One region of the Paucibacter sediminis genome, then DNA from elsewhere that is predicted to be linked to it. Evidence: predicted binding sites of a transcription regulator. Region 1 holds the regulator's gene; each other region holds the start of a gene.
The links. The regulator FNR, encoded in region 1, switches genes on or off when oxygen is low (the NO sensors DNR and NnrR bind a similar motif). The targets are predictions, from matches to a motif close to TTGATNNNNATCAA.
Positions count from the first base shown of each region.

Region 1 (7,718 bases):
GATCAAGCTCGGTCGCCGCAACAACCCTAAGAATCGCCGGGTCAATTTAGAAACGTGTAAGGAGCAGCTCAATGGCTAGTGTCTCGCAACCGGCTGGGCCGGTGTATGAGGACGGCGTCGTACGCGCATTTGCGCTTGCGGCCGTCCTGTGGGGCGTGGTCGGCATGCTGGTCGGCGTCATCTGCGCCGCCCAGCTCGCCTGGCCCGAACTCAATCTGGGAATCCCTTTCCTGAGCTATGGCCGCTTGCGTCCATTGCACACGAACGCGGTGATCTTCGCCTTCGGCGGTTGCACGCTGTTCGCGACCGCCTACCACGTGGTGCAGCGCACCGGCCAGACGCGCCTGTTCGCGCCCGGCCTGGCCTGGTTCACCTTCTGGGGCTGGCAACTGGTGATCCTGCTGGCGGCGATCAGCCTGCCGATGGGCTTCACGCAGGGCAAGGAATACGCCGAGCTGGAATGGCCGATCGACATCCTCATCACCGTGGTGTGGGTCTCGTACGCCATCGTGTTCTTCGGTACCGTGGGCACCCGCAAGATCCGCCACATTTATGTGGCGAACTGGTTCTTCGGCGCCTTCATCATCGCCGTGGCCCTGCTGCACCTGGTCAACAGCGCCGCCATCCCCGTCAGCCTGACCAAGAGCTACTCCGCCTATGCCGGCGTGCAGGACGCCATGGTGCAGTGGTGGTACGGCCATAACGCCGTGGGCTTCTTCCTGACCGCGGGCTTCCTCGGGATGATGTACTACTACATCCCCAAGCAGGCCGGCCGCCCGGTGTACAGCTACCGTCTCTCGATCGTGCACTTCTGGGCGCTGATCTTCACCTATATGTGGGCGGGCCCCCACCATCTGCACTACACCGCGCTGCCGGACTGGGCGCAATCGGTGGGCATGGTGTTCTCGCTGGTGCTGCTGGCGCCCAGCTGGGGCGGCATGATCAACGGCATCATGACGCTCTCGGGTGCCTGGCACAAGCTGCGTGACGACCCGATCCTGAAGTTCCTGATCGTCTCGCTGTCCTTCTACGGCATGTCGACCTTCGAAGGTCCGATGATGTCCATCAAGACGGTGAACGCGCTCTCGCACTACACCGACTGGACGATCGGCCATGTGCACTCCGGTGCGCTGGGCTGGGTGGGTCTGATCTCGATGGGCTGCCTGTATCACCTGATCCCGCGCATGTTCGGCCGTGTGGAGATGTACTCCAAGCGCGCCATCGAGCTGCACTTCTGGGTCGCCACCATCGGTATCGTGCTCTACATCGCCGCGATGTGGATCGCCGGCGTGATGCAGGGCCTGATGTGGCGTGCGGTCAACCCCGACGGCACCCTGGTCTACACCTTCGTGGAAAGCGTCAAGGCTACCTATCCCTTCTATGTGATTCGCCTCGGCGGCGGTCTGCTCTATCTGGGCGGCATGCTGATCATGGGCTGGAACGTGGTGAAGACGGTGCAGGCTGGCAAGGCTCAGGCCGTGCGCATCCCCGCCGTGGTCGCCCACGCCTGAAGCAGACGGAGTCAACAAATGGCAAATACCAATCACGCCGTCGCTGGTCACGAGAAGATTGAAACCAGCAATTTCTTGATGATCGTGCTGGTGCTGCTGACGGTGGTCGTCGGTGGCATCGTCGAAATCGTGCCGCTGTTCTTCCAGCGCTCCACCACCCAGCCGGTGGAGGGCCTCAAGCCCTATACCGCGCTGCAGCTGGCCGGCCGGGACGTCTACATCCGCGAGGGCTGCTACAACTGCCACTCGCAGATGATCCGCCCCTTCCGTGCTGAGACCATGCGCTATGGCCATTATTCGGTGGCCGGCGAATTCGTCTACGACCACCCCTTCCAATGGGGCAGCAAGCGCACCGGGCCCGACCTGCAGCGCGTCGGCGGCAAGTACAGCGATGAATGGCATCGCATCCACATGACCAATCCGCGCGACCTGGTGCCCGAGTCGAACATGCCTGCCTACCCCTGGCTGGCCAAGTCGAACGTCAACCCGGCCGACATGGCGCCCAAGTTCCGCGCCCTGCGTACGGTGGGCGTGCCTTATACCGACGACGACATCGCCAAGGCCGGCGATGAGGTCAAGGGCAAGACCGAGCTGGATGCGGTGATCGCCTACCTGCAGGTCATGGGCACCGCGCTCAAGTAAGGAGTTGCAGACATGGATATCAACGATCTGCGCGCCGGCTTCACGGTGCTCTCGATGCTGATGTTTGTGGGCATCGCCATGTGGGCGTACTCCAAGCGCAATCTGCATCGTTTCGATGAGGTGGCCGCCGTCCCCTTGCTGGACGACGACGTGCCAGCCGAACCCAAGCTCTCCAGGAGGCCTGAATGAGTGACTTTTTCTCCAATGGCTGGTCGGTCTTCGTGGCCGGCGCCACCATCCTTGGCCTGCTGCTGTGCCTGGTGCTGTTGATCATCGCCAGCCGCCGCAAGATCATGGCCAACGACAACACCACCGGCCATATCTGGGACGAAGACCTGCGTGAACTGAACAACCCGCTGCCGCGCTGGTGGATGGGTCTGTTCGTGCTGACGGTGGTGTTCGCAGGCATCTACCTGGCCATGTACCCGGGCCTGGGCAGCACCGAGGGCAGCCTGAAGTGGACCAGCACCGGCCAATACGAGGCCGAGCAGGCCAAGGCCCGCGCCGCACTTGAGGGTGTCTACGCCAAGTACGCGGCCATGCCGGCCGAGGCCCTGGCCAAGGATCCGCAGGCCATGGGCATTGGCGAACGCCTGTTCGCCAACAACTGTGCCGGCTGCCATGGCTCCGACGCACGCGGCTCCAAGGGCTTCCCCAACCTGACCGACAGCGACTGGCTCTATGGCGGTGCGCATGACACCATCATCGAAACCATCAGCAAGGGCCGCAACGGCGTGATGCCGCCGATGGCCGCCGCGGTAGGCACGCCGGAAGACGTGCGCAATGTGGCCAACTATGTGCTGAGCCTGTCGGGCAGCCCGCACAACTCGATCGCGGCCCAGCTGGGCAAGCCCAAGTTCGGCGCTTGCGCGGCCTGCCATGGTCCGGACGGCAAGGGCAACCAGGCCCTGGGCGCGCCCAACCTGACCGACAAGGTCTGGCTGCATGGCTGGGGCGAAGACGCGGTGATGGCGATGATCAACAACGGCAAGAACAACGTCATGCCCGCCCACGCCTCGCGCCTGAGCGCTGAGCAGATCCGCGTGCTGGCGGCCTATGTGTGGAGCCTGTCGCAAACCACGGCCGTGGCCGCCAAGTAAGAAGTAGCAGAAAAGCAGCAACTGATGAGCAGCGAAGCCAGCGCCACGACCCAGCCCAGCCAGAGCGGTGGTGATGCCGCCGTGGAGATGGTTTCGCTCTATCAGGCACAGAAGAAGATCTACCCCCGCGCCGTCACGGGCTGGTTTGCGACCTGGCGCTGGAGCCTGGTCTGGATCACGCAGCTGCTGTTCTACGGCCTGCCCTGGTTGAACTGGAACGGCCGCCAGGCCGTGCTCTTCGACCTGGGCGCGCGCCGTTTCTATATCTTCGAACTGGTCCTGTATCCGCAGGACTTCATCTTCCTGACCGGGATCCTGCTGATCTCGGCCTATGCGCTGTTTCTCTTCACCGCGGTGGCGGGGCGGCTGTGGTGCGGCTATGCCTGCCCGCAGACCGTCTACACCGAGATCTTCATGTGGGTGGAGCAGCGCTTCGAGGGCGATCGCGCCGCACGCATGCGGCTTGACGCCGGCCCCTGGAACGCCGAGAAGCTGGCGCGCAAGGGCGGCAAGCAGCTGGTCTGGCTGAGCCTGGGCCTGTGGACCGGCTTTACCTTTGTCGGCTACTTCACGCCCATCAAGCTGCTGGGCAGCGAGGCCCTGGCCCTGAGCTTCGGGCCCTGGGAATGGTTCTGGGTGCTGTTCTACGGTTTTGCCACCTACGGCAATGCAGGCTATATGCGCGAGCAGGTCTGCAAATACATGTGCCCCTATGCGCGCTTCCAGAGCGCCATGTTCGACAAGGACACGCTGATCATCAGCTACGACGCCGAGCGCGGCGAGCCGCGCGGCGCGCGCGGGCGCAAGGCGGACCCGAAGCAGCTCGGGCTCGGCGCCTGCATCGACTGCAATCTCTGCGTGCATGTCTGCCCCACCGGCATCGATATCCGCAAGGGCCTGCAATACGAGTGCATCGGCTGCGCCGCCTGTGTCGATGTGTGCAACGGCGTGATGGACAAGATGGGCTATGCGCGCGGCCTGGTGCGCTACGACACCCAGAACGGGCTGTCCCAGCACCTGACGCGCAGCCAACTGCTGGCGCGCATGTTCCGCCCGCGCGTGCTGATCTATACCGCCATCCTTTTCGTCATCAGCGCGGCCCTGATGGCCAGCATCGCGCTGCGCACCACCTTCAAGGTGGACGTGGTGCGCGACCGCGCCTCGCTGGCACGGCAGGTCGAGGACGGCTATGTGGAAAACGTCTACCGCCTGCAGATCATGAATGCCACCGAGCAGGAGCAGCGTTTCACGCTGACGGCCTCCGGCCTGCTGGGCCTGCGCATGCAGCCCGCGGTGGACGTCGTCGCGGTCGGACCCGCCGAGGCGCGCTGGATCTCGGTGGCGCTGCGCGTGCCGCCCGAGGTCGCGGCCAGCGAGGGCGCCGGCGCCCATCCGATCCAGTTCGAGATCCGCCGCCTCGCCAGCCCGGGCACCGACGCCGGCAGTCTGATGGAAAAATCAACCTTTGTGCTGCCGCGTTGAGCGGCGGCCCATTCATCCGAAAGAGCACGCCATGAGCAAGCAGCAAGACCTGACCCCGGCCGACAAGCCCGCCCCCTGGTGGCGCGAACGCATGATGTGGCTGGTGGTGGGCGGCCCGTCGGTGGTGATCGTCGCCTGCATCGCCACGCTGACGCTGGCGATCCGTTTCCCGGATCCGGTGATCGAGACCAAAGCCCGCCTGTCGGCCGACAGTGCGGAAGAGCAGGGCGCGGCCCTGCAGCCCGCCATGAAGGCCCGCAACCATGCGGCGACGGGCGGCCACTGACGCAGCAGACTCACAAGCCGAGGGGGCGCGTATGGGTGAAGCAGGGGACGCAGCAGGGGACGATGCAGGTATTGAGCGCAGGCCAGGTGACCGGCCGGGGCTGGTGCGTTCGGCCATGTTCATCCTCTGGCCGTCCTTCTTCATGGCCGGCGTGACCGTGGCGCTGGTGTTCGCGGTGGTGGACCCCAGCGATCTGAGCTGGTTCGGCGCGGCCCCGATGGCGCTGCCGCGCGCCGCCATCTACACGCTCAGCTTCCTGATCTTCTGGCTGCTCATCAGCGCCGCATCGGCGATGTCACTGTACCTGGCCCAGCAACAAAAAAGCCCGCCTCAGTAGCGGGCCTGGGCGGGCGTTTGAGGCTTTGCGGCCGGGCTCAGCAGGTGGTGCTGTTGACCAGCTTCTGCAGCCCCGGCTGATCCATGATGCGGATCTGGCGCTGCTTCACTTCCAGCAGGCCGTCTTCCTGGAACTTCGAGAAGGTGCGGCTGACCGTCTCCAGCTTCAGGCCCAGATAGCTGCCGATTTCCTCGCGCGTCATGCGCAGCACCAGGGCCGAGGCCGAGAAGCCGCGCGCCTGCAGGCGCTGGGTCAGGTTGAGCAGGAAGGCCGCCAGGCGCTCCTCGGCGCGCATGCTGCCCAAGAGCAGCATCACGCCATGGTCGCGCACGATTTCGCGGCTCATGATCTTGTGGAACTGATGCTGCAGATCGGTGAATTCGCGCGACAGCTCTTCCAGCTGGCTGTAGGGAATCACGCAGACCTGCGAGTCCTCCAGGGCCACGGCGTCGCAGCTGTGGCGGTCATTGCTGATGCCGTCCAGCCCCAGCAACTCGCCGGCCATCTGGAAGCCGGTGACCTGGTCGCGCCCGTCTTCGGACGACACGCAGGTCTTGAAGAAACCGGTGCGCACCGCATAAAGCGACTGGAAGGAGTCCCCGGTACGGAACAGCGTGTCGCCGCGTTCGACATTGCGGCGTGTGGCCACCAGGGCGTCCAGTTGATCCAGGTCACCCTTGGATAGGCCGACGGGCAAGCACAACTCCCGCAGGTTGCAGCTGGAACAAGCTACCTTGAAGGGCTCGATCTTGATGGCGTGGTTGGCATTCATGTGGCGAATTATGGTGGCTGGGCCCGGAGCTGGGGCGGATTCCGCACCCGATGGCGTGCCTGTGTGCATAGAGTTGAACATGATGCTCCTCAAGATTGACGCCATTCTTTCTCTATGCTCGCGCTGCAAGATTGACCCAAGTCAAACGCCCTGTCAACGGGCTTGGCACAGTACGGTCCATGGAACCAAGAGTCGCTGAACCCCTGCCAGGCATCACCGAAGACGTGTTGCGCCGCTTTGACGTTTCCGGGCCGCGCTACACCTCCTACCCGACTGCCGACCGTTTCGTCGAGGCCTTTACCACCACCCAATACCGTCAGGCCCTGCAACAGCGGGCCCAGGGCGGCGTGGTGGGGGGCGGCGCGCCGCTGTCCATCTATGTGCACATCCCCTTTTGCGAGTCGGTCTGCTACTACTGCGCTTGCAACAAGGTCATTACCAAGCACCATGAGAAGGCGGCCGAATACCTGGACGCGCTGGTCACGGAGATGGACCTGACCCTGGCGGATCTCGGACGCACCCAGTCGGTGTCGCAGCTGCATCTGGGTGGCGGTTCACCGACCTTCCTCAGCGATGCGGAGCTGACGCGCCTGATGGACGACATTCGCAGCCGCTTCAAGCTCGCGCCCGGTGCCGAGATCTCGATCGAGGTGGACCCGCGCACCGTCACCAACGAGCGCCTACAGCATCTGCGCGGCCTGGGCTTCAATCGCCTGAGCTTTGGCGTGCAGGACTTCGACCCGGCGGTGCAGAAGGCCGTGCATCGCATGCAGAGCTACGAGAGCGTGGAAGCGCTGATGATCCAGGCGCGTGCCCTGGGCTTCGAATCCACCAATGTGGACCTGATCTACGGCCTGCCGCAGCAGACGCCCGAGTCCTTCGCCCGCACCATCGCCCAGGTGGCGGCACTCAAGCCGGACCGCATCGCGCTGTATGGCTACGCCCATCTGCCGCAGCGCTTCAAGCCGCAGCGCCGCATCGACGCCGCACTGCTGCCGGTGGCGGCCGACAAGCTGCACATGCTGTCGGGCGCGCTCGGCGGCTTTGTCGGGCACGGCTACACCTATATCGGCATGGACCATTTTGCCCTGCCCAACGACAGCCTGGCGGTGGCCAAGCGCCAGGGCCGGTTGCACCGCAACTTCCAGGGCTACAGCACCCAGCCCGATTGCGACCTGATCGGCCTGGGCGTTTCCGCCATCGGCCGCATCGGCGCCACCTACAGCCAGAATGCCAAGACCCTGCCCGAGTACTACGACGCGCTGGCCCATGGCCAGCTGCCGATCGAGCGCGGCCTGGCCCTGTCGCGCGACGACCTGGTGCGGCGCGCCATGATCATGGCGCTGATGTGCCAGGGGCGGGTGGAGTTCGAGTCCATCGAGCTGGCGCATCTGATCAAGGTGCAGGACTACTTCGGCCCCGAGCTGGAGCGCCTGCGCGCCATGGCCGATACCGGCCTGGTGGTGGTGGAGCCCAGCGCGATCCAGGTCACCGCCATGGGCTGGTACTTTGTGCGCGCCGTGGCCATGGTGTTCGATCGCTACCTGAGCGCCGACCAGACGCGCGCCAAGTTTTCGCGCATCATCTG
Region 1 covers NZ_CP116346.1:4,883,222-4,890,939, reverse strand. The annotation lists gene ccoS (cbb3-type cytochrome oxidase assembly protein CcoS) at 1-30, shown strand, start outside; gene ccoN (cytochrome-c oxidase, cbb3-type subunit I) at 72-1,511, shown strand; gene ccoO (cytochrome-c oxidase, cbb3-type subunit II) at 1,530-2,153, shown strand; gene PFX98_RS22690 (cbb3-type cytochrome oxidase subunit 3) at 2,166-2,342, shown strand; gene ccoP (cytochrome-c oxidase, cbb3-type subunit III) at 2,339-3,253, shown strand; gene ccoG (cytochrome c oxidase accessory protein CcoG) at 3,278-4,735, shown strand; gene PFX98_RS22675 (hypothetical protein) at 4,767-5,021, shown strand; gene PFX98_RS22670 (hypothetical protein) at 5,137-5,358, shown strand; gene fnr (fumarate/nitrate reduction transcriptional regulator Fnr) at 5,396-6,130, opposite strand; gene hemN (oxygen-independent coproporphyrinogen III oxidase) at 6,310-7,718, shown strand, end outside.

Region 2 (7,718 bases), 1.2 Mb from region 1:
GGCGAGCGTTCGCTCAGCTGGGTATTGCCGAGGTTGCTGACGCCCAGGTCCAGCGCCAGCTGCGCGCCCAGGCTGCGGCCCACATTGGCGCCCAGCATATTGAGCGCCGGCACCGGCTGCAGGGGCTGGCCCGGCTGCGCAGCGGCCAGCAGCTGGCCGCTGCTGCGCTCGAGGCGCAGGCCGGCACGCCAGGGGCCCTCGGCCCAGTCAAGACCTGCCCCCAGGGTATGGCGCGGGCGCTTCTCAAGGCGCTGGCCGGCCGCGTCGGTGGCCTCCAGGTACTGGTAGTTGGCGGCCAGGGCGAAGCCGCCGGCGAGGCGCCAGCGCAGCGAGGCCTCGGCGCCGCGCAGCCGCGCACGCTCGATGTTGTCGAAGCGGAACAGGCTGCGCGGGCCGCTGCTGCTGATCAGCAGCGGCACGATCAGGTCGCGCACCCGGTTGTCGAACAGCATCAGCTGGGCGCCGGCATCGCCGCTGTCGTAACCCAGGCCGAGCTCCAGCGCGCGGTTCTTCTCGGGCCGCAGGGTCGGATTGCTCTGGTAGGTGTAGGGGCCCTCGTCTTCCTGGTAGCCGGGCGTGATCTGCTTGAGCGTGGGCGGCTTGAAGCCCTCGCTGTAGCCGCCCTTGAGCGTCCAGCGCCTGGCAAGGTGCCAGACGCCGTAGAGGCGCGGGCTCCAGACACCGCCGAAGCGCTGGTGCTCGTCGCGGCGCAGGCCGGCGGTGAGGGTCAGGGCCGGCTGCAGCCGCCACTCGTCCTGCAGGAACAGCGCGGCATGGCGGGCCTGGGCCTCGCCGCCGGGCAGGCCCTCGTTGCGCAGCGCTTCTTCGCGCCACTCCAGGCCGGTGGTGAGCCAGTGCGCCTCGTTCAGGTGCCCGTTCAGCTGCGCCTCCAGCACCTGGTCGTTCAGGGTGTTGGGCCGCAGCGCCGCCACGCCGTTGCTGCGCTCGTTGCTCATCGCGATGCGACTGGCATAGGCGCGCGCCACGCTGTGCCAATGGCGCGCGGCATCCCAGTCCGCCTCCCAGCCCAGCATCAGGTGCTGGCGCTCCAGCAGGGTGTCGCTCGCGTAGACACGCTTCTTGCCGCTGCGCTCCACCGCCAGCGCGTCGCGCTGCTCGCGCCCGACGCGCGCCTCCAGCTCGAGTTGGTGCTGGGGCTGCGGCTGCCACTGCAGGGTGAGGCCGGCGTCCTGCTTGTGGCGGCCCTCGATGTCGGAGATGCGCGGGTCCGGGCCGGAGGCCACCGCCTCGCGGCGCGTGTCGGCCAGGCTCAGCGCCGCCCGCACGCCATCCGGGCCGGCGACCAGCGGGCCGGCCAGGCGTGCCGAGGCGCGATGACCGTCGCCGCCACGCCCGCCATCGGCCCGGCTGCCCTCCAGGCGCGCGCTGCCCTGCCATTGCTCGCCGGGCTGGCGCGTGATGATGTTGACCACGCCGCCCAGCGCCTCGGCGCCGTAGAGCACCGACAAGGGGCCGCGCACCACTTCCACGCGCTCGATGTCGTCGGCGGCCACCCAGTCGAGCTGGAAATCGGAATGCCCGATCACGCCATCGCTGGCACCGACGCGCTTGCCGTTCACCAGGATCAGGGTGTGGCGCGCATCCATGCCGCGCAGGCTCAGCGTCTTGCGGCCGCTGATGGTGCGGCCGAACACGCTGATGCCGGTCTCACCGCGCAGCGCCTCCAGCAGGTTGTCGGCCCCGCGCGCCTCGATCTGCTCGGCGCTGATGACGCTCACCGCGGCGGGCGCGTCCACCAGGCTCATCGCGTGGCGCGTGGCCGAGACCAGCACGGTCGGCAACTGCTCGGGCTCGGCACGGGCCGTGCCCAGACAGGCCAGGGCGGCGAGGGTCGGCAGGCTGTAGCGCAGGGGTCTCATAGGGCTCTTGTTGAACATGATGAGCGCCAGCATGCCGACAAATATCAAGACGCACCTTGACCCAGTTCGGGTTTCCCCGTGCAAACGCGCAACAAGCGGGCCGGGACTTGAACCAGTTCAAGGACGCTGGGGGCAGCGCGCAGGACGATGCCGTCACAAGCTGGATCCCAAACCCATAGGAGTCACCATGAAGAAGCTGCCCACCGCCAAGCTGCTGATGCTCGCAGCGGCATTTGCCGTACTGCCCCTGTCGGCCCAGGCACAGGAGAAGAAGGACGTGAGCCCCGGCGATGTGAAGTACCACGCCGCACCCTCGGCCCTGACCGACGTGCCCATGGTGCAAAGCACCAACCCAAAGGCCCCGCAGATGACGATGGCCGAGTTCGACGTTGCGCGCAAGATCTACTTCGAGCGCTGCGCCGGCTGCCACGGCGTGCTACGCAAGGGCGCCACCGGCAAGCCGCTGACCCCCGACATCACGCTGGGCAAGGGCACCGACTACCTGAAGGTCTTCATCGCCTACGGCTCGCCGGCCGGCATGCCCAACTGGCAGACCTCGGGCGAGATGACCGAGCAGCAGGTGGACCTGATGGCGCGCTACATCCAGCATGAGGCGCCCACGCCGCCCGAGTTCGGCATGGCCGACATGAAGGGCACCTGGAAGGTGATCGTGCCGCCCGAGAAGCGCCCCACCAAGAAGATGAACAAGTACAACATCGAGAACATCTTCTCGACCACGTTGCGCGACACCGGCGAGGTGGCCCTGATCGACGGCGACACCAAGCAGATCATCAACATCGTCAAGACCGGCTATGCGGTGCACATCTCGCGCACCTCGGCCTCGGGCCGCTACCTGTTCGTGATCGGCCGCGATGCCAAGATCAACATGATCGACCTGTGGATGGAGAAGCCCGACAACGTGGCCGAGATCCGCGTCGGCCTGGAAGCCCGCTCGGTGGAAGCCAGCAAGTACAAGGGTTATGAGGACAAGCTGGTGATCGCCGGCTCCTACTGGCCGCCGCAGTACGTCATCATGAAGGGCGACACGCTGGAGCCGCTGAAGATCGTCTCGACCCGCGGCAACACCGTCGACAAGCAGGAATACCACCCCGAGCCGCGCGTCGCCTCCATCGTGGCCAGCCACTTCCGCCCCGAGTTCATCGTCAACGTGAAGGAGACCGGCAAGACGCTGATGGTCGACTACACCGACCTGAACGCGCTCAAGACCACCGAGATCGGCACCGCCCGCTTCCTGCATGACGGCGGCTGGGACAGCACCAAGCGCTACTTCATGGTGGCGGCTAACCAGAGCAACAAGATCGCCGTGGTGGACGCCAAGGAAGACAAGCTGGTGCAGCTGGTGGAAGTGAGCAAGATCCCGCACCCGGGTCGCGGCGCCAACTTCGTGCACCCGAAGTTCGGCCCGGTCTGGAGCACCGGCCACCTGGGCGACGAGGCCATCTCGCTGGTGGCCACCGACCCGGTCAAGCACAAGCAGTACGCCTTCAAGGAAGTGGCGCAGCTCAAGGGCCAGGGCGGCGGCGCGCTCTTCATCAAGACGCACCCGCAGTCCAAGCACCTCTACTCCGACACGCCGCTGAACCCGGATGCCGCAATCTCGCAATCGGTGGCGGTGTTCGACATCAATGCGCTGGACAAGGGCTTCAAGGTGCTGCCGATCGCCGAGTGGGCCGGCCTGAAGGACGACGGCGCCAAGCGCGTGGTGCAGCCCGAGTACAACAAGGCGGGCGACGAGGTCTGGTTCTCGGTCTGGTCGGCCAAGAACAAGGAAAGCGCCATCGTGGTGGTGGACGACAAGACGCTCAAGCTCAAGACCGTCATCAAGGACCCGCGCCTGATCACGCCGACCGGCAAGTTCAACGTCTACAACACGCAGCATGATGTGTATTGAGCAGAAAGAAGGCCGCACGATGACGACAACAAGCAAACTGCTGTGGAGCCTCGCGGCGGCCCTGCTGGCCGCCGCCCCCGCCGCCCAGGCCGACGAGGCCGCCCTCACCAAGGCCGGCTGCATGGCCTGCCATGCCAAGGACAAAAAGCTGGTGGGGCCCTCGTTCAAGGAGGTGGCCAACAAGTACAAGGGCCAGGACGTCACGGCCACGCTGATGGCCAAGGTGCGCGCCGGCGGCAAGGGTGTGTACGGGCCCATCCCGATGCCGCCCAACCCGCCCGACAAGATCGGCGACGCCGAGCTGAAGGATTCGGTCGGCTGGATCCTCAAGCAAGGCGGTTGAGGCCGCGTGCCATCACCCTCCAGCAAGGCGCCTTCGGGCGCCTTTTTCATGGTGCAGGGCCACCGGCGGCAGACGCCGGCCAAAGCCACTATGCTGCGGGCTCATGACAGCCCAAGACATCCTGCACTTCTGGTTCGAAGAGACCGCCCCCAAGGCCTGGTGGGCGGTGGACCCGCTGTTTGACGCGCTGATACGCCAGCGCTTCGGCGATGTCTTGCGGCGCGCGGCCCAGGGCGAGTGCGAGGCCTGGCGCAGCCAGCCCAAGGGCCGGCTGGCGGAGATCGTGGTGCTGGACCAGTTCTCACGCAACGCCTACCGCGGCAGCCCCCAGGCCTTTGCCCAGGACGGCATGGCCCTGGTGCTGGCGCAGGAGGCGGTGGCCCGCGGCGAGCTGGCCGGGCTCGAGGCCGTGGAGCGCGGCTTCCTGCTGCTGCCCTTCATGCACAGCGAGTCGCGCCTGGTGCATGAACGCGCCGAGCAGCTCTACCGCGCCCATGCCCTGCCCGACAACCTCCAGTTCGAGCTGCGCCACAAGGCCATCATCGACCGCTTCGGTCGCTACCCGCATCGCAACGCCATCCTCGGCCGGGCATCGAGCGCCGAGGAGCTCGAGTTCCTGCAGCAGCCAGGCTCGAGCTTCTGAACCAAGGCAGGATGGTTCGCCACCCGTGAATCCAGGAAGGAAGCCCCCATGAGTGCAGATCAACGCATCCTCGAGCTTGGCATTGCGCTGGGCGCGGGCAGCGCGCCGGCCGGCAATTACGCCGCCGCGGTGCAGACCGGCGACCTGCTGTTTCTCTCGGGCAAGGCGCCGCAGGCGCTGGACGGCCAGGTACCCAAGGGCCGGCTGGGCCGCGAGTACGACACCGCCCAGGGCTATGCCCTGGCGCGCTCGGCCTGCATCGAGCTGCTGGCGGCGATACGCGCCGAGCTGGGCTCGCTGGACCGCGTGGCGCGGGTGGTGGACCTGCAGGGTTCGCTCAACACCACGCCCGAGTTCGAGGACCATGCCCAGGTGCTGGACGGCGCCTCGGACCTGCTGGCCCAGGTGTTCGGCGCCGCCGGCATGCATGCGCGCTCGGTGATAGGCGTGGCCTCGCTGCGCAAGGGCCTGCCGCTGACGCTCAAGGCCATCGTCGAGGTGCGGCGGCAGCCCTGAAGCGCCGCCGCCGGCCTCAGCCCTGCCCCGCCACCTGCGCACGCAGGCGCTCCTCCTGCTCGCGCAGCTCGGGCGTGAAGGCCTCGCCGAAGTCGTCGGCCTCGAAGACCTGGCGGATCTCGATCTCCGAATCGCCCAGCATCGGATTGGGGCAGCGCTTGACCCATTCGATCGCCTCCTGCAGCGAGGCGCATCGCCAGATCCAGAAGCCGGCCACCAGTTCCTTGGTCTCGGCAAACGGCCCGTCGATGACGCTGCGCCCCGTGCCCGAGAAGCGCACGCGCGCGCCCTTGCTGCTGGGGTGCAGGCCCTCGCCGGCCAGCATCACGCCGGCCTTCACCAACTCCTCGTTGAACTGGCCCATCGCGGCCAGCAGCTCCTGGCTGGGCATCACGCCGGCCTCGCTGTTGTGGTCGGCCTTGACCATCACCATGAATTTCATTGCTGTCTCCTGTTGGCGGCTCGCGCCGGCATTGTCGTCACATCCGCACGACGAACGACGCGGCACGCCATCGACAGGTGAAAATGCCGCATGGACACCGCAAGCATCTTCTGGGGCCTGCTGTTCGGCTCCATCGGCGCCGGCTACTTCATCTATGGCAAGAAGCAGGGCAAGCCGGTGCCGCTGCTGTGCGGCATCGCGCTGGCGGTATTCCCCTACTTCGTCAGCAATCTGCTGGGCCTGGTGGCGCTGGGCATCGTGCTCTGCGCGATCCCGTACTTCTATCGCCCATAGCAAGCGCTCTCGGCCGTGTGGCCGGTCTTGCCGCAGGTGGTGGTTCCAGGCAGCCTTGATCGCCTTGATGTGCGTGGCGTGCACATGAATGCGCGGCTCTCGCCCCGGGAGCGATGGGTGAGTGCTTCGCGCAAAGCCCCCATCCCGCCCCCTCAATGCGAGGTCCCTTCCTCCCTGCTGATCTTGTTCCAGACGTTGTACTTGCCCACCGGCTTGCTCATGGGGATGCGCTTCACTTCCTTGAAGCTGGCGGCGTCGTAGACGATCAGGGCGCCGTCCATTTCCCAGAGGCTGGCCAGCACATAGCGGCCGTCCTTGGTGAATTCGACATGGGCCAGGGTCTTGCCGGGCTCCCTGACCTGGGCCACCAGCTCCAGGGTCTGCTTGTCGATGATGCTCAGCGTGTCCTTGGCCGCGGGGCTCATCATCGAGTCGGTCCAGGCGTAGCGGCTCTTGGCGTGGCTGCGCATGAAGAAGCCGGGGCCGGGGGTAGTGATCTCGCGCAGCGCGCTCCAGTTCTTCAGGTCGATCACGCTGATGCGGCCATCCTTCAGATTCGGGCTGGCCATCACGCGCCGGCCCTGCCAGTCGAAGCTGATGCCCGAGCCCAGATGCGGCATGCCGGCGATCGGCAGGTTGCTGATCTTGCGGCGCACATCGAGGTTGACCACCTGGCCCAGCATCGCGCTGCCCTCGGCGCGCGGCCGCGCGGCGCCCAGCACATGGGTGTAGGCATCGTCGAAGAAGAAGTCGTCCAGCGGCTCGTCCAGCGGCGTGCGGCGGGCGTTCTGGTAGCCGGGCTTGGCGATCGCCTCGGCCATGCGGTAGTCGTGCACCAGGCCGTCGTAGATGGGCGGGGCCTTGGGGTCGTAGGAGATCTCCCAGAGCTCGGCAACGTCCTTCAGCGCCACCACAAAGCTGCGCCGCGGCGCGGCATCGTAGACGGCCGAGACGCGCGAGCTCTGCTGGCCGTCCAGGCTCCTGGCATCGAAGCGCTTCACCAGTTGCAGGTCGGCGTCCAACAGCACCACCGTGTGCGGCAGGTAGTTGGCGGCCATCACCCAGCGGCCATCGCCGCTGACCGCGACATTGCGCATATTGATGCCGGCGCGCACCTCGGCCACCAGCTTGAGGTTCCAGAGGTCGTACTTGCTGATCCAGCCGTCGCGCGAACCGAAGTACACATAGCGCCCGTCCGGGCTGAACTTGGGCCCGCCATGCAGGGCGAAGCGGCTGGCGAAGCGGTGAATGGGTTCGAAGCTGTCGCCATCGACCAGGCTGACATGGTGGTCGCCACCCTCCACCACCACGAAGAGGTTCATCGGATCGGCGCGCCATTGCGGGCGCGCCGGCCAGTCGCGGCTGGCGGCATCAAAGCTGCGCGAGGCCTGGATGTCGGCATCGCGCCACTGCGGCGCGGGCTGCACCGGCTGGTAGATGTAGGCGGCCAGGGCCTGCAGCTCGGCCTCGCTCAGCTTGCCGGCAAAGCCCTGCATCTGAGTGGCCGGCCGCCCCGCCCCCATCACCTTCAAGGCCTCGGGCTTGCGCAGGCGTTCCAGGCTTTCGGGCAGCAAGGCCGGGCCCATGCCGCCCAGGCGCTGCGCGCCATGGCAGGCCGCGCAATGCTGCTGGTAGAGGGCGGGTGCATCGGGCGATGACGTCGTTGATGGCGACGGCAGTGGCTGGGC
Region 2 covers NZ_CP116346.1:3,696,921-3,704,638, reverse strand. The annotation lists gene PFX98_RS17195 (TonB-dependent receptor plug domain-containing protein) at 1-1,880, opposite strand, end outside; gene PFX98_RS17190 (nitrite reductase) at 2,068-3,792, shown strand; gene PFX98_RS17185 (c-type cytochrome) at 3,812-4,135, shown strand; gene PFX98_RS17180 (DUF924 family protein) at 4,239-4,778, shown strand; gene PFX98_RS17175 (RidA family protein) at 4,827-5,294, shown strand; gene PFX98_RS17170 (YciI family protein) at 5,311-5,736, opposite strand; gene PFX98_RS17165 (hypothetical protein) at 5,827-6,030, shown strand; gene PFX98_RS17160 (nitrite reductase) at 6,183-7,718, opposite strand, start outside.
Region 2: the regulator FNR is predicted to act here: its motif matches at 1,988-2,001, upstream of PFX98_RS17190 (nitrite reductase).

Region 3 (7,718 bases), 1.2 Mb from region 1:
GGCAGCCACCAGCGCGGCGCCTGCGGCCAGCAGGCCGTGGCCACGCGCAGCGCGCTTAAGCCCTGCAGCAGGCCGTGCATGAGGCGCAGCGGCAGATCCACCACCACGCTGATGCCCTGCTGCACCGCGGTGACGCGGCTCACCATCGCCAGCATGGTGGTGCACATAAAGCCCAGCGTCAGCGCATGCAGTGCGGCCAGCTCGAACTGCAGGGCGGCAAGCGCGAAGCTCGCCATCAGCCACAGCAGGCCATGGTGCAGCTGGCCCACAAAGGGCGTGCGCCGGGCCGCGGCCAGGGCGGGATTGAAGGCGGCACGCGCCAGCAGCGCGGCCAGGGCCAGATAGGCCACGGCGGGCGGCCAGGCCGGCAGCCCGAGCACCGGTGCCAGGCCGCGCAACCACAGGCCCAGCAGCAGCGCCAGCAACAGGCCATCGGCGCGCCGGCCCTCGGCATGCAGAAAGGGCGTGAGGCGCTGCAAGGCGCAGGCAAACACGCTGCCCAGGCCGCCCCACAGCCCGAGCCGGGTGGCCTGGGCCGGCCAGCCCAGCGCCGCACACCACAGCGCCAGGCCCAGCACGGCCATGCCCAGCAGCACGCCCTGGGCATGGCGACGATCCGGCTTGGCGCTGACGCGCAACAGCGGCGCCAGGCGCAGCAGCAGCCAGCTCCAGCCTGCGGCCGCCAGGCCCAGGCCGGGTGAGCCCAGCGCGGCATGCACGCCCCAACCCAGCATCAGCAGCCCGAGCGGCCCCAGCCAGGCCGAGGCCGGCAGCGCCGCCACGCCCAACCATTTGGGCAGGGCGGTGAGCGCAAATCCGGCGATGAAGAAGGGCAGAAAACCCAGCGTGAACAGCAGGCCATGCTGGGGCGCGCCCTGCCCCTGCCAGACCCGCACGCACCACCACAGGCCCAGGCAGGCCCAGGCCAGGGCGCCGGCGAGGAACCAGGCGCGGTGCGGGGCCTGGTTCGGGTTCATCGCTCAGCGCGGCAGGTAGAAGCTGGCACTGCTGTCCACCCGCGAGCCCCGGCCGCCCTGGCCCTCAAGCCTGAAGTGGATGGGGCGCGAGCCGCTGCCCAGGCGCGCGGCCTGCTCGGCCGGCAGGCGCAGCTGCAGCACCTGGGCATGGATGGCGGCGGGCGGCAGCACCACCTCGGCCGGGCCCACGCGGTACAGGCCGTCCAGCCCGTCGACCTCGATGTGCAGGGTCAGCGGCCGCTCGGTGCGGTTCATCAGCTGCAGGCGGTAGACGTTCTCGATCGCGCCGTTCTCGACCTGGCGCGCCAGCGTGTTGCGATCCTTCAGCACGTCGACCTGGAAGTCGGGCCGGCGCCACAGGCTGGTGGCAAAGCCGATGCACAGGGCCAGCAGCACCGAGCCATAGATCAGCACGCGCGGCCGCAGCGCACGCGCCAGCATCTGGCGCGGCGTCCATTGCTGCTTGACGCCGTTCTCGGTGGCGTAGCGGATCAGGCCGCGCGGCGCGCCCAGCTTGTCCATCACCTGGTCGCAGACGTCGATGCAGGCGGCGCAGCCTATGCATTCGTTCTGCAGGCCCTTGCGGATGTCGATGCCGGTGGGGCAGACCTGCACGCACAGGGTGCAATCGACACAATCCCCCTGCCCCAGGTCCAGCGCCGCGACCTTGCGGGCGCGCGAGCCGCGCGGCTCGCCGCGCTTCTCGTCGTAGGTGATGATGAGCGAATCGGCGTCGATCAGGGCGCTCTGGAAGCGCGCATAGGGGCAGATGTACTTGCACATCTGCTCGCGCAGCCAGCCGGCATTGCCATAGGTGGCACCGGCGTAGAACAGCACCCAGAACCATTCCCAGGGCGAGAGCCCCAGCTGCAGCAGGCTGCTGCCGAGCGCGCGGATGGGCGTGAAGTAACCGACGAAGCTGAAGCCGGTGACGAGGGCCAGCGCCACCCAGCTGGCGTGCTTGGCGGACTTGCGCGCCAGCTTCTCGGCCCCCCAGGGCGCGCGGTCCAGGCGCATGCGGGCCTGGCGGTCGCCCTCGGTATGGCGCTCCAGCCACATGAACATCTCGGTGTAGACGGTCTGCGGGCAGGCATAGCCGCACCACAGGCGTCCGGCCAGGGCGGTGAAGAAGAACAGGCCCAGCGCCGCGATCACCAGCAAGGCGGCCAGATAGATGAAGTCCTGCGGATAGAGCACCAGGCCCAGCACATAGAAGCGCCCGGCGTCCAGATCGAACAGCAGCGCCTGGCGGCCCTGCCATTGCAGCCAGGGCATGCCGTAGAAGAAGGCCTGGGTCAGCGCCACCATGATCCAGCGCCAGTTGGCGAAACGGCCGCTGACCGCGCGCGGATAGACCTTGGCCTCGGCCACATACATCGAGGTGGCGACCGGCGTGATAGGAATGACTTTGGAAGGCGTGGACACGGAGGAAACAGTTTCTTCAGGCGCGGGCATCGCGGGCCTGAGGCAGGCTGATCTTGGCCAGGCGCTTGGCGGTGGCGGGTTGCAGGAGGTCGGCGAGGTTGTGGCCGTCAAGCTCGGCCAGGAAGGCGGCCAGCGCGTCGTTGAAGATGCCGGTGAGGCGGCAGGCGCCGGTGAGCGAGCAGCTGTTGCCGCTGCCCAGACATTCGACCAGCTGGAAGTCGGACTCCACCGCCCGCACCAGATCGCCCAGGCTCAGCTCGGCCGGATTCATCGCCAGCTTCATACCACCGCCCTTGCCGCGCACCGTGGCGATGAAGCCCTGCTGGCCCAGCTGGTGGGTGATCTTGGTGAGATGGGCCTCCGAGATCTGGTAGGCCGCGGCAATCTCGGCGGTGGTGCAGAGGCGGTCCTGGTGCTGGCCCAGATAGATCAGCAGGCGCAGCGCGTAGTCGGTCATGGTGGTGAGTCGCATGGCAGCATTCTCAACCGGCTTGGCCGTCGGGGCGCGGACGCATCAGCAGCGGGGTGTAACGAAGCAGGTAGAGCACAAAGCTCAGGCTCCACAGCGCCGCCGAGAGCTGCACGCCCAGCATCAGGCTGGCGGGCGCCAGCAGCGGGAACAGCACGCGCAGCAGCGCCGCCAGCAGCATGCTCAGATAGGCGCTGATCTCGACGGGCCCGGCCTTCAGCGGCCGGCCGGTGTGGCCCAGCGCGGTGCGCGTGATCATGCCCAGAGTGATGAGGCCGATCACGCCCAGGGTCAGGGCATGGGTGGCCGGGCCCGGCGCGATCCAGCCCAGCGTGGCGCCAGCGCGCAGCAGCAGATGCACGGGCAGCCAGGCATAGGCCAGGTGCAGCACCCAGACGAGCGGATTGCGCCAGCTCTTCCAGGGCTGCCACAGCGCCAGGCGCAAGCCCTGCGCCAGCGCGGCGGCCAGCAGCGCGGCGGCCAGCACCGCGCCCTCGACAGCCAGCAGGTCCAGCGCCAGCAGCAGCAGCACCGAACCCAGCGCCGCCTTCTCCACTTGGGGCTGGCGCGTGGCGCACATGCCCGGCACGCCGTTGTTGGAGAACATCGGCACGACGCGGCCGGCCATCACCGCGATCATGAAGAGCAGCAGGTCCAGGCCGATGTTCAGCCCGGGCAACCGTAACACGTCGGCCTGGCCCAGGTGCACGGCCGCGCTGGCCAGACCCATGGCGACGAGCAGGCCGACGAAGAAGTAGTTGCGCTTGTTGCCGGCGGCATGCAGCGCGCGCCAGAGCCCCCAGGCGGCCGCCCAGGGCACGGCCAGGTTCAGCAGCAGCGAGGCCCACAGCCATGGGCTCAGCACCAGCAGCCGCGCCAGCAGCCACAGCGCCGCCAGCGCCATCAGGGGCTTGCCGGTGGGCGTGGGCTGGCCGGACCAGTTGCGCCCGGCGGTGAAGAGAAAGCCGATCACCACCGCCAGCGCGTAGCCGAACACCATCTCATGCGCATGCCAGGCCGAGCCGCGCAGCACCGGCTGCGTCAGCAGGCCCGAGAACTGCAGCGCCCACAGCGGCACCGAGAGTGCCGCCAGCAGCGCCGCCAGCAGGTAGAAGGGCCGGAAGCCCAGGTCCCACAACGCCAGGCGCTGCGCGGCGGGCTGCGGGGGCTCTTCAATGCCCATGAAGGAGACGGTGCTCATGATCGATCAGCCGCCGCAGCAGCCGCAGCAGCTCTTGCCGGCCGGCTTGCGGCTGATGCGCAGGCGCCATTGCGCGGGGCCGGTTTCCAAGGCCTCCCAATCGAACTGTCCGGGCCACTGGGCCTCGAACTGCTGGCGCAGGGGCAAAGGCTCGTGGTCGCTCAGCAGATAGAACCAGTTGCCCACGGGCAGGGCCTGGAAGGTCTCGAAGATGCGCGCATGGCGCTCTTGCGGTGCGATCAGGCGCACATCGATCACTTCGGCGGCGGGGGTGGCGGCAACGGTCATGGTCGTCCTTAAAGTTGCATTTGCAATATAGCTATTGTCACCAAGCGCGGCGCCTAAAGCAATATTCAAAATGTGACTTTTGATCTGCCTCAAGCCAAATCCTGCACGCCGTGGGCAGCATGGCGGCCATGTCCGATGCCCCAGCCCTCCCCCTGGTCTACAGCTGCTCAGGCTGCTCCGACGCCGCCCAGCTGGCCAATCACCTGGCGGTACGCCTGGATCGCGCCGGCCTGGCCGAGATGTCCTGCATCGCCGGCGTGGGCGGCGGCGTGCCCAATCTGGTGCGCAAGGCGCGCGAGGCCGCCGAGTCCGGCCGGCCCATGCTGGCCCTGGACGGCTGCGTGCTGGCCTGCTGCAAGGCCTGCCTGGCCCAGCAGGGGCTGGCGCCGACCCGCCATATCCGCCTGCACGAGATGGGCGTGCGCAAGCATTACCACGCCGATTTCGACAAGACCCAGGCCGACGCGCTGTTTGAACAGCTGGCGCACGAGGCGCGCGCCCTGCAGACCGCGCTGGGCTGAGCAGGGCCGGGCCAAGCTCAGGCTACAGTTCGGCCCATGCGACGTTTCCTGCCTGCCCCCTTGCTGGGCACTTTGGCCGCCATCCTGCTGGCCATCAACACCGTCACCGGCGTCACGCTGATGATTCTGCCGGCCCTGCTCAAGCTGGTGCTGCCCTTTCCCTTCGTGCGCAAGCCCTGTGACCTGGCGCTGAACGGCATCGCCTCGGGCTGGGTGGCCGTCAACAACGCCTGGATACGGGCGCTCAACCCGCAGGTCTGGGACGTGCAGGGCGTGGACGGCCTGCACCAGCGCGGCTGGTACCTGGTCTCGCCCAACCACCAGACCTGGGTCGACATCCTGGTGCTGCAGCGCGTCTTCCATGGCCGCATCCCGTTTCTGAAGTTCTTCCTCAAGCGTGAGCTGATCTGGGTGCCGGTGATCGGCCTGGCCTGGTGGGCGCTGGATTTCCCCTTCATGAAGCGTGGCCGCAGCGCCGGCTCGCAGGCGGCCGACCTGGCCACCACCCGCAAGGCCTGCGAGAAGTTCAAGACCATCCCGACCACGGTAATCAACTTCGTCGAGGGCACGCGCTTCACGGCCGCCAAGCATGCCGAGCAGAAAAGCCCCTACCAGCATCTGCTCAAGCCCAAGGTCGGCGCGCTGGGCATGGCCCTGGCCACCATGGGCGAGCAGTTCGAGGCCCTGCTGGACGTAACCCTGGTCTACCCCGAGGGCACACCCAAGTTCTGGGATCTGCTGTGCGGCCGCTGCGGCCAGGTGCAGGTGCGGGTGCAGCAGCGCCCCATCCCCCCCGAACTGGTGGGGGGCAACCCGATGGAAGACAAGCGCCTGCGCGCCGGCATTTCCATGTGGATCAAGAAGCAGTGGAGCGAGAAGGACGCGCTGATGGCGGCCCTGCTGAAGCGCAGCCCCCCACCCTGAGCAGGGGGTGCGGATTGCCCTGATGGACCTCGGCTGGCCCCACAGCGACAGTCGAGGCCTCAACTTTCCAACAAGGAAGTGATCCATCATGAGCATGCTCAACAAGCTGTCGACCATCCAGAGCGCAACAACCTTGCTGGTACTGGCCCTGTCGACCTCAGCGGCACTGGCCGCCGCCCCCGCCCCGGACGCCATGATCGTGGCCTACAAGGCCGGCAAGGCCGCCGCCGTGCGCGCCGAGGTGCTGAACGCCGGCGGCAAGATCGTGCGTGAACTCGGTCGCGCCAGCGCCTTCGCGGTGCGCCTGCCGGCGGCCGGCGTGGCCGCCCTGCAGGCCAGCGCCAGTGTCGATTTCGTCGAACCCGATGTGGAACGCCGCCTGCTGGGCGTGCCGTCCCGCACCATGGAAGGCATGGTCCAGCCGCAGTCGGCGGTGCTCGACGAAGTGACCAGCGGCACTGAGGTCCTGCCCTATGGCATCAAGATGACGCAGTCGATGTGGGTCAGCGACGGGCTCACCGGCAACCGCAAGCTCTGCATCGTGGATTCGGGCATTGACCGCAACCACCCCGACCTGGCGAGAAACTTCACCAACGGCAATGTCAGCGGCGACAACCTGAGCGGCTCGGGCACCTGGGACAGCGACGAGAACGCGCACGGCACCCATGTGGCCGGCACCATCGCGGCGGAGGGCAACAACGGCCTGGGCGTGTGGGGCGTGAACCGCAGCGCCCTGCTCAAGCTGCACATCGCCAAGGTGTTCGACGCCACCGGCTCGGCCTCCTCCTCGACGGTGATGGAAGCCGTGGCACGCTGTGCCGACGCCGGCGCCAACATCATCAGCATGTCGCTGGGTGGTGGCGACCCGAGCCAGGCCGAGCGCCGCGTGTTCCGCGCCCTGCTCAACGAGGGCGTGCTGACGATCGCCGCCGCCGGCAATGACGGCGATACCAGCACCTCCTACCCGGCCGGTTACGAGGAAGTGATGTCGGTGGCCGCGCTGGATGCCAACAAGGCGCACGCCGCCTTCTCGCAGGTCAACAACGACGTCGAGATCGCCGCACCGGGCGTGGCCGTGCTGTCGACCATCCCGCCCAATCTGGAATCGCTGGGCCAGCTCTCGGTGGCCGGCACGGGCTACGCGGCGGCGGCCATGACCGGCTCGCCCCGGCTCAGCGCCACCGCGGCGCTCTATGACTTCGGTCTCGGCACGGCCAACGACGCCGGCGCTGCGGGCAAGGTCTGCCTGATCAAGCGCGGCCTGGTCAGCTTTGCCGAGAAGGTGACGCGTTGCCAGCTCAGCGGCGGCGTGGCGGCGGTGGTCTACAACAACCGCCCCGGCATGCTGTTCGGCACGCTGGGCGGCGCGCCCACCACCATCCCCTCGATCGGCACCACCGACACCACCGGCGCGGTGCTGATGGGCCTGACCGGCCAGGCCGCCACCGTCAGCGTGGTGCCGGATCCGGCCGAGTACGCCTACTTCAATGGCACCTCGATGGCCACGCCTCATGTCTCCGGCGTCGCCGCCCTGGTGTGGAGCCATTTCCCGACCTGCAGCGCCAAGCAGATCCGCCAGGTGCTGAACGCCAGCGCGATGGAACTGGGCAAGCCCGGCAAGGACGCCGAGTTCGGCTTCGGCCTGGTGCAGGCCAAGGCGGCCTACGACCGCCTGGCCCAGACCGGCTGCGGCAACTGAGCCGTTGAACACACCCGCCGCGGCCGCGAGGCCGCGACGGGCTACCATGCGGGCCCTTGCGGCCCGCTTTTTTTCGTCTCAGCTCTTGCCCACCTCGTCCGACCCCCAACGCCACCCGGCGCTGCAATGGCTGCAGGCCCTGCGGCCCCAGCCCCTGGCGATCGACTGGCGCGAGCGCCTGCGCGTGGTGGCCGGCGCCACCCTCGGCATCCTG
Region 3 covers NZ_CP116346.1:3,706,131-3,713,848, reverse strand. The annotation lists gene PFX98_RS17245 (NnrS family protein) at 1-977, opposite strand, end outside; gene ccoG (cytochrome c oxidase accessory protein CcoG) at 981-2,432, opposite strand; gene PFX98_RS17235 (RrF2 family transcriptional regulator) at 2,419-2,874, opposite strand; gene PFX98_RS17230 (NnrS family protein) at 2,885-4,072, opposite strand; gene PFX98_RS17225 (DUF2249 domain-containing protein) at 4,079-4,360, opposite strand; gene PFX98_RS17220 (putative zinc-binding protein) at 4,480-4,881, shown strand; gene PFX98_RS17215 (acyltransferase) at 4,918-5,805, shown strand; gene PFX98_RS17210 (S8 family serine peptidase) at 5,894-7,504, shown strand; gene PFX98_RS17205 (HPP family protein) at 7,590-7,718, shown strand, end outside.
Region 3: the regulator FNR is predicted to act here: its motif matches at 4,440-4,453, upstream of PFX98_RS17220 (putative zinc-binding protein).

Region 4 (7,718 bases), 2.5 Mb from region 1:
GCCGCATGAAAGAAAACTCAGCCCGCAGGCCAGCGCGAGCGCTGCGATGCGCGTCAGATTCCGTGCTCCATATACTGCCGACAAGATTGTTCTCTCTCTGCTTTCTCTTTGCTGGATAAACCGCTGATGCCGTCAGACCACGCCACCCTGCCGCACGAGCGCGCCGCGCTGCGCCGTCATTTGCTGGTCGCACGCGCGCAATGGTGGGCGAGCGCGGAGGCGCAAAAGGCGCAGGCCGCGCAGGCCGCTGCGCTGCGTGAACTGCTGGCTCAATTAGAGCCCCAATGCCTGGGTCTCTACTGGCCCTTCGAAGGGGAATTTAACGCAGCCGAGTTTGTGCAGTCGCAAGGCCTGGTCAAGCAATGCGGTCTGGCCCTGCCCTTCGCCCGCAAGGAGGGTCGGCAGATGGACTTTCGGCGCTGGCAGGGCGAGGCGCCCGCGCTGAAGGATGAGTGCGGCATTCCCAGCAGCGATGGCGCGGTGGTGGTGCCCGACGTGCTGCTGGTGCCCTGCGTGGGCTTCACCCGCGAGGGCTACCGGCTGGGCTATGGCGGCGGCTATTTCGACCGCTGGCTGGCCAGGCATCCGGGCGTCACCACCATCGGCCTTGGCTGGAGCGGCGGCGAGGCGGCCTTTGCGATCGAGGCGCATGACCAGCCCCTGACCGTGATCCTGACCGAGCGCGAGCTCGTGACGCCTTAGCTGCGGCTAGTCGTGCTCGCCCAGCCCGCCCTCGTCGCCATGCTGCGTTTCGCCGATGTCGCGGCGCGATTGTGCGGCCTGGGCCTCGACCCAATGCGCGAACTGCACCACCTCGGGCCGGCTGCGGCCCTGGCGTGACAGCAGCAGCCAGTAGGCCGAGGGGCTGCTCATGCGCCCGGCCGGGCCGAAGGGCTCGACCAGCTCTCCGCGCTGCAGCGACTCGTACACCAGCGCCAGCCGCGCTAGCGCCACCGCCTGGCCCGAGAGCGCGGCCTGGATCTGCTGGTAGGTGAAGTTCAGGTACATCCAGCGCCGCGGCTGCAGCTCGGGCGCGCCATGCTCGGCCAGCCAGCGCCGCCAGCTCAGGTATTGGGCGGTGGGGCGCTGGTCGTCTTCCTCGGCCAGGCTGTGCTGGGCCAGGTCGCTGGGCTGGCGCAGCGGCGGCGCCAGGCCGCGGGCCGCCTGCTCCACCAGCCAGGGGCTGGCCACCGGCACCAGGGTTTCGCCAAACAGCCGCACCGCACCGGGTGGCACCTGGCCGGGCGCGCAATAGCGCAGCGCGAGGTCGATCTCGCTGTCGTCGATGTCGACGATCTGGTCCAGCGCCGAGACGCGGATGTCGATGTCGGCATGCGCGCGCTGGAAGGCTTCCAGGCGCGGCAGCAGCCACAGCGAGGCGAAGGAGGCGAAGGTGGTGACGTTGACGACGCGGCGCCCGCGCGACTGGCGGATCTGCCGCACCGTGGCGTCCAGGCGCTCGATCATGCTCACCACCTGGGTGCGCAGTAGCGCGCCGTCGGTGCTCAGCTCGACATGGCGGGTGCCGCGCAGGAACAGGGTGCAGCCGATCTCGTCCTCCAGGCTGCGGATCTGGCGGCTGATGGCCGACTGCGTGAGATGCAGCTCCTCGGCCGCCGCGCGGAAGCTGAGCAGCCTGGCCACCGCCTCGAAGGCGCGCAGGGGGCCGATGGCGAGGGGGCGATGGCGCGGCGCGTTATTCATGCGCGAATGGTATCAATCCGGGGCGTGCAACTCATTGGACCGGATTCCGGGTAGTCCCTAGTATTGCCCCATGCCCGCCGAGTGCGGCGGGCGGATCAGGAGGACACCATGTCTTTGGCTCAACGCTCATCAATCGATGCATTCCACCCCGCCTATGCCGGCACCGCCTGGGAGCTGGGCCAGGGCCAGGCCCTGAGCCTGCCGATCGGGCCGGGCGCACGCGAGTTGCGCGTGCTGGAGGGGCGCGTCTGGCTGACCCGCAGCGGCCGTGCCGACCGGCCGGCCCAGGACGTCTGGCTGGCCGCCGGCGAGGCCATCATCCTCGGCTCCGGCGAGCAGGTGGTGCTGGAATCCTGGCCCAGCGCGCGCTTCCAGCTGCTGGTGCCGCCGCTGGCCTGCCCGGAAGCCTGGAGCCAGCTGAAGGCCAAGCGCGCGGCGCGCCCGGCCAGCTCGGCCCTGGCAGCGGCCTGAACCATGGCCGGCCCGCTGTTGAAGGCGGCGGACATTGCCGCCATGGCGGGTCAAGCCAAGACCCATCTGCTGAACGCCAACGCGGTGCGCGTCGCCAAGTCGCTGGGCGGCGCCACCGGCATGACGACGCTGGGTTTCCATGTGATGACGCTGGCGCCCGGCCGCGAGGCCGCCGAGTACCACCGCCATCTCTATGAGGAGCAGTGCTTCTACATCCTGTCGGGGCGGGGCACGGCCATCATCGACGAGCAGGCCCATGCCGTCGAGGCGGGGGACTTTCTCGGCTTCGCGAAGAATGGCGCGGCGCATACGCTGCTGAACACGGGGGCGGAGCCGCTGGTGTTCATCGCCGCCAGAACGAACCTGGAGCAGGATGTCTGCGACTACCCGCGCCAGCGCAAGCGGCTCTACATGAATGGCGCCGAAGAGGCGCTGGTGGACTTCGATCAGCTGCGCGTCGAGCGGCCCTAAGCCTTGCCGCGGCGCGGCGCCGGTTTGCTGCCCTTCGCCGCGCGGGCGCGCAGCGCCGCCGCCAAGGCCAGGCGTGCCCAGGGCTGCATCAGCGCGGGCGATTCCATCGCCTCTTCCGGCGCGGCGTAATAGGCCATCGTCATGACCTGGCCCTGCTTGTCGTAGCGGAAGGGCGCGCAGCCGGCCTGCTGGAAGGCCGGGATGGTCTCGGCATCGGCCTTCAGCCAGAGCTGCTCGAAGGCAATGATGGCGATGAAGATCTCGTCCGCATAAATGCCATAGCCGCCGAACATGCGGCGGCTGCGCAGCGCACCCAGGGGCGCCAGCAATTCCAGGCTGTGGGCCAGCAGTTCCTTGGACATGGCGCAACTATAGGTGGTGGCTTAGGCAAACCCGCAAGTCACAAGACCTGACCCTCGCGCACAATCACGGCAGCCAGCCTTGGGAGACTCTCGCGTGGATGTAGCCAATGACCGTGCCGCCCTGCGCCACAAACTGATTGCCGACCGCTTGGCCCTGCCCGGGCGGCTGGAGCTGGCCGAGGAGCTGCAGCGTGTGCTGCGCGTCTGGCTGGTGCGGCGGCGCGAGCTGACCATCGGCGCTTACTGGCCCATCAAGGGCGAGTTCGACCCGTTGCCGGCGCTGTACCGCTGGGCCGAGGCCAACCCGGTGCGGCGCATCGGCCTGCCGGTGGTGGACAAGGAGCATGGCACGCTGCGCTTCCATGTCTGGTATCCGGGCTGCCCGATGGAGGAAGACGCCTACGGCATTCCCAAGCCCAAGGACACCGAGGTCTTCGAGCCGCAGCTGCTGGTGGTGCCCTGCGTGGGCTACGGGCCCTGCGGCCTGCGCCTGGGCTATGGCGGTGGCTTCATGGACCGCACCCTCGCCAGCCTGCAGCCGCGCCCCGCCACCGCCGGCGTGGGCTATGCGCATGGTTTTCTGCCCCTGCTGAAGGCCGAGCCGCACGACATGCCGCTGGACGCCATGCTCACCGAGGAGGGGGTGGTGTGGGACAAGGAGGGCTGAGTCGGGACCAAGGCCGGCAACTGCTTGCCGGCCGACGCCCGACGAAGGCCTGGACGCCTGTCAGCGGCCGGGCTGAGGCCGGCGGGCGGCCGGGCTGAGAGAATGCGGCGATGAACAGTGCCGCCTACGCCCACCACCTCGCCAGCCTGCAGCAGCGCGCCGAAGACGCGCTGGCGCGCTGCGGTTTCGATGCCCTGCTGATCGCCTCCGGCATCGAGAAATACGCCTTCCTGGACGACCGGCCCTATCTGTTTGCGCCCAATCCGCATTTCAAGCATTGGCTGCCGCTGACCCAGCACCCCAACAGCTGGCTGCTGATACGCCCGGGGCAGCAGAAGCCCCTGCTGGTCTACTACCAGCCCGACGACTACTGGCATGTGCCGCCGTCGGCGCCCAGCGGCTTCTGGGTCGAGCATTTCGAGATCCGCATCATCAGCACGCCGGACGAGGCGCGCCAGCACCTGCCCCTGCAGCTGGCGGCGGCCGGCCGCCTGGCCATCATCGGCGAGGCGGATGCCGCGCTGGAGGGCCTGGTGCCCAACAACCCGGCCGCCCTGCTGAACCTGCTGCACTACGCGCGCGGCTGCAAGACCGAGTACGAACTGACGCAGATGCGCGCGGCCTCGGCGCGGGCGGTGCGCGCCCATGTGGCGGCGCGCCAGGCCTTTCTGGCCGGCGCTTCCGAGGCGCAGATCCATGCCGCCTACCTGGCGGCCAGCGGCCATACCGATCGCGACCTGCCCTACGGCAATATCGTCGCGCTCAACGAGCATGGCGCGGTGCTGCACTACCAGTATCAAGACCTGACTCCACCGACGCAGTCGCGCTCGCTGCTGATCGACGCCGGCGCCCAGGTGGCCGGCTACGCGGCCGACATCACGCGCAGCTGGAGTGCCGGTGATGCAGATTTCGATGCCTTGCTGGCGGCGATGGAGTCCGCCCAGCTTGCCCTGGTGGGCGAGGTGCGCGCCGGCGTGGACTATCGCGACATCCACCTCAGCACCCATGCGCGCATCGCCAGCATCCTGAAGACCCTGGGCATCGTGAAGGCGATGAGTGAGGAGGCCATGCTGGCCGAGCGCATCACTTCCACCTTCATGCCGCATGGCATCGGCCATCTGCTGGGCCTGCAGGTGCACGATGTGGGTGGCTTCATGGCCGATGAAACCGGCGCGCTGGCGCCCAAGCCCGAGGGCCACCCCTATCTGCGCCTGACGCGCACGCTGCAGCCCGGCATGGCGGTGACGATCGAGCCCGGGCTCTACTTCATACCCACCCTGCTCAAGGCCCTGCGCGCCGGCCCGCACGCGGGCGCGGTGAACTGGGGCCTGGTGGAGCACCTGAGCCGGTATGGCGGCGTGCGCATCGAGGACGACGTGGTGTGCCGCGCCGCGGGTGCGCCGCCGGAGAACCTGACGCGGGATGCGTTCGCGGCGCTAGGCTGAGCATCAAGCGCCGCGCCCCAGGGAATAGAACTCGTCATTGGGGCGCATGCTCGTGACGTTGGCCATGCGGTTGGACATGCCGAAAAAGGCGGCAATGCCGGCGATGTCCCACGCGTCAGCCATGTCGAAACCATGGCGCTGCAGTGTCTCGAAGTCGTCGTCGCCCACGGCGTACGCTTCGGCAGACACCTTCATCGCGAAGTCCAGCATGACCATCTGGCGCGGCGTGATGTCGGCCTTGCGGTAGTTGATGGCGACTTGGTCAGCGACCAGCGGATTCTTGGCCCGGATGCGCAGGATGGCACCGTGCGCGACCACGCAGTATTGGCACTGGTTCGCGTTGCTCGTGGCCACCACGATCATTTCGCGCTCGGCCTTGGTCAAGTTGCCCTTCTTCTCCATCAAGGCGTCGTGATAGGCAAAGAACGCGCGGAACTCATCCGGCCGGTGCGCGAGAACGAGGAAAACGTTCGGCACGAAGCCGGACTTCTCCTGGACGGCGAGGATGCGCGTGCGAATGTCTTCGGGCAGATCCTTGATCTCAGGGACTGGGAAACGGCTGATCTTGAATGGCGTAGCGGTGGACATGGAGGCTCCTGGGCGAGGGCGGGGAGAAGAACTCACCGGCTGCGTTGTGACAGGCAAGGCATGGCGATGTACGAAGTACCGTGACGCTACACCAAGGCGACGCCACGCAGCATCGCCAGCCCGCACCCGGCCTGGAGCCGCCATGAAAAAAGCCGCCAAGCCCTTGCGGGCCGGCGGCCTTGTCGTCAGGCGACGTGCTTGATCAGAAGCGCATGCCCAGGCCCACGCCCACCAGCAGCGGGTCGACCTTGAACTTGCCGACTTCGGTGCCGCTGGAGTAGACCTTGGTGCCGATCTGCACCTTCTTCACGTCCACGTTCAGGTACAGGTTCTTGGACAGCTCGATGTCGGCACCGATCTGGGCCGAGAGGCCGAAGCTGTTGTGCTTGATGCTGGGATGCAGGGCGGTCTCGACCGCGGGGGCGAACTTCACCGACGAGAAGTTGGTGTAGTTCAGGCCAACGCCCACATAGGGACGGAAGCTGGCGGCGGGGGCGAAGTGGTACTGCAGGCTCAGCGTGGGCGGCAGATGCTTGAGCGAACCGATTTCGGCGCCGCCGGCCTTCAGGGTGTGCTTTTGCGGATAGGTCAGGATCAGCTCGGCCGCGATATTGGGCGAGAAGAAGTAGCTGATGTCCACCTCGGGGATGGCCTTGTTGTTGATCGTCAGACCCAGGCCGGTCGTGTCCTTGTTGGCCGAGTCGATGTTGACGACGCGGGCGCGCACCAGCCAGGGGCCTTCAGCCTGCGCCTGAGCAGCAAAGCTGGCGGCGGCGAGGGCAACAGCGGCGAAGGTGCTTGCAATCTTTCCCATCATTCCAATAACTCCTTGTTTGCCGGGACCAATCCCGATGAAGCCATTGGACGCAGATCGATCGGGTTAACCCTTGATCTGACGCAAGTGCAAAAAAGCCCTCGTCATGAGGGCTTGGTGGTTTTGCGTTGCCTCAAGAAACTCAGCCGAGACCGAGGCGTTTGCACAACTCCAGCGTCAGCGCCGACTGGTTGAGCGTATAGAAGTGGATGCCCGGCACGCCATCGGCGATCAGGCGTTCGCACACGCGCGTCATCACGTCCAGCCCAAAGGCGCGGATGGAGGCGGCGTCGTCCATATAGCCCTCCATCTTCAGCGCCACCCAGCGCGGGATCTCGATGCCGTCGCGCGCCGCGAACTGGGCGATGCGCGCGTAGTTGTGGAAGGGCATGATGCCCGGCACGATGGGGGCATCCACGCCCAGCTTGCGCACCTCGTCCACGAAGTTGAAGTAGGCGTCGGGGTTGAAGAAGAACTGGGTGATGGCCTCGTCGGCGCCGGCACGCATCTTGTCGGCGAAGTGCTGCAGGTCGCGGGCGGCATAGCGCTGCTGCGGGTGGTACTCGGGATAGGCCGCCACCTCGATCTTCCAGTCCGCCCCCTGCGTTTCGCGGATGAAGCGCACCAGCTCGGCCGCATAGCGGAACTCGCCCGCGGTGGCCGTGCCGCTGGGCAGATCGCCGCGCAGCGCCACCACGCGGCGGATGTTCTGCGCGCGGTAGGTGGCCAAAATCTCTGCGATGTTCTCGCGCGTGGAACCCACGCAGGAGAGATGCGGCGCGGCCTCATAGCCCATCGCCGCGATCTCGCTCACGGTGGCCAGGGTCTTCTCGCGGGTGGAGCCACCGGCGCCGTAGGTGACGCTGAAGTACTGCGGCTTCAGCACGCTCAGCTCCTGCACCACGGTCTTGAGCTTCTCCGCCCCCACGGGGGTGTTGGGCGGGAAGAATTCGAAACTCACCGCTGTCATGGTGTGTGTTCCTTTGCTGCGTTCGTCTTCGCTGCCTGCGGACCTTCGGCCCACAGGAAGAATTCCTTGTTGCCATCACCACCGGTGATGGGGCTTTCAAAGTAGTCGCGTACCTGCCAGTCCAGGGCGGCGGCGGCCTCGCGGGCGCGCGCCTCCAGCAGCGGGTACTGCTTGGCGTCCTTCACCAGGCCGCCGCGCGCCAGGGCCTTGGGCCCCAGCTCGAACT
Region 4 covers NZ_CP116346.1:2,336,859-2,344,576, forward strand. The annotation lists gene PFX98_RS10760 (lytic transglycosylase domain-containing protein) at 1-84, opposite strand, end outside; gene PFX98_RS10765 (5-formyltetrahydrofolate cyclo-ligase) at 127-702, shown strand; gene PFX98_RS10770 (LysR family transcriptional regulator) at 709-1,704, opposite strand; gene PFX98_RS10775 (DUF2917 domain-containing protein) at 1,813-2,175, shown strand; gene PFX98_RS10780 (cupin domain-containing protein) at 2,179-2,646, shown strand; gene PFX98_RS10785 (TfoX/Sxy family protein) at 2,643-3,008, opposite strand; gene PFX98_RS10790 (5-formyltetrahydrofolate cyclo-ligase) at 3,103-3,675, shown strand; gene pepQ (Xaa-Pro dipeptidase) at 3,786-5,120, shown strand; gene PFX98_RS10800 (peroxidase-related enzyme) at 5,124-5,708, opposite strand; gene PFX98_RS10805 (OmpW/AlkL family protein) at 5,911-6,525, opposite strand; gene metF (methylenetetrahydrofolate reductase [NAD(P)H]) at 6,665-7,492, opposite strand; gene PFX98_RS10815 (TlyA family RNA methyltransferase) at 7,489-7,718, opposite strand, start outside.
Region 4: the regulator FNR is predicted to act here: its motif matches at 6,596-6,609, upstream of PFX98_RS10805 (OmpW/AlkL family protein).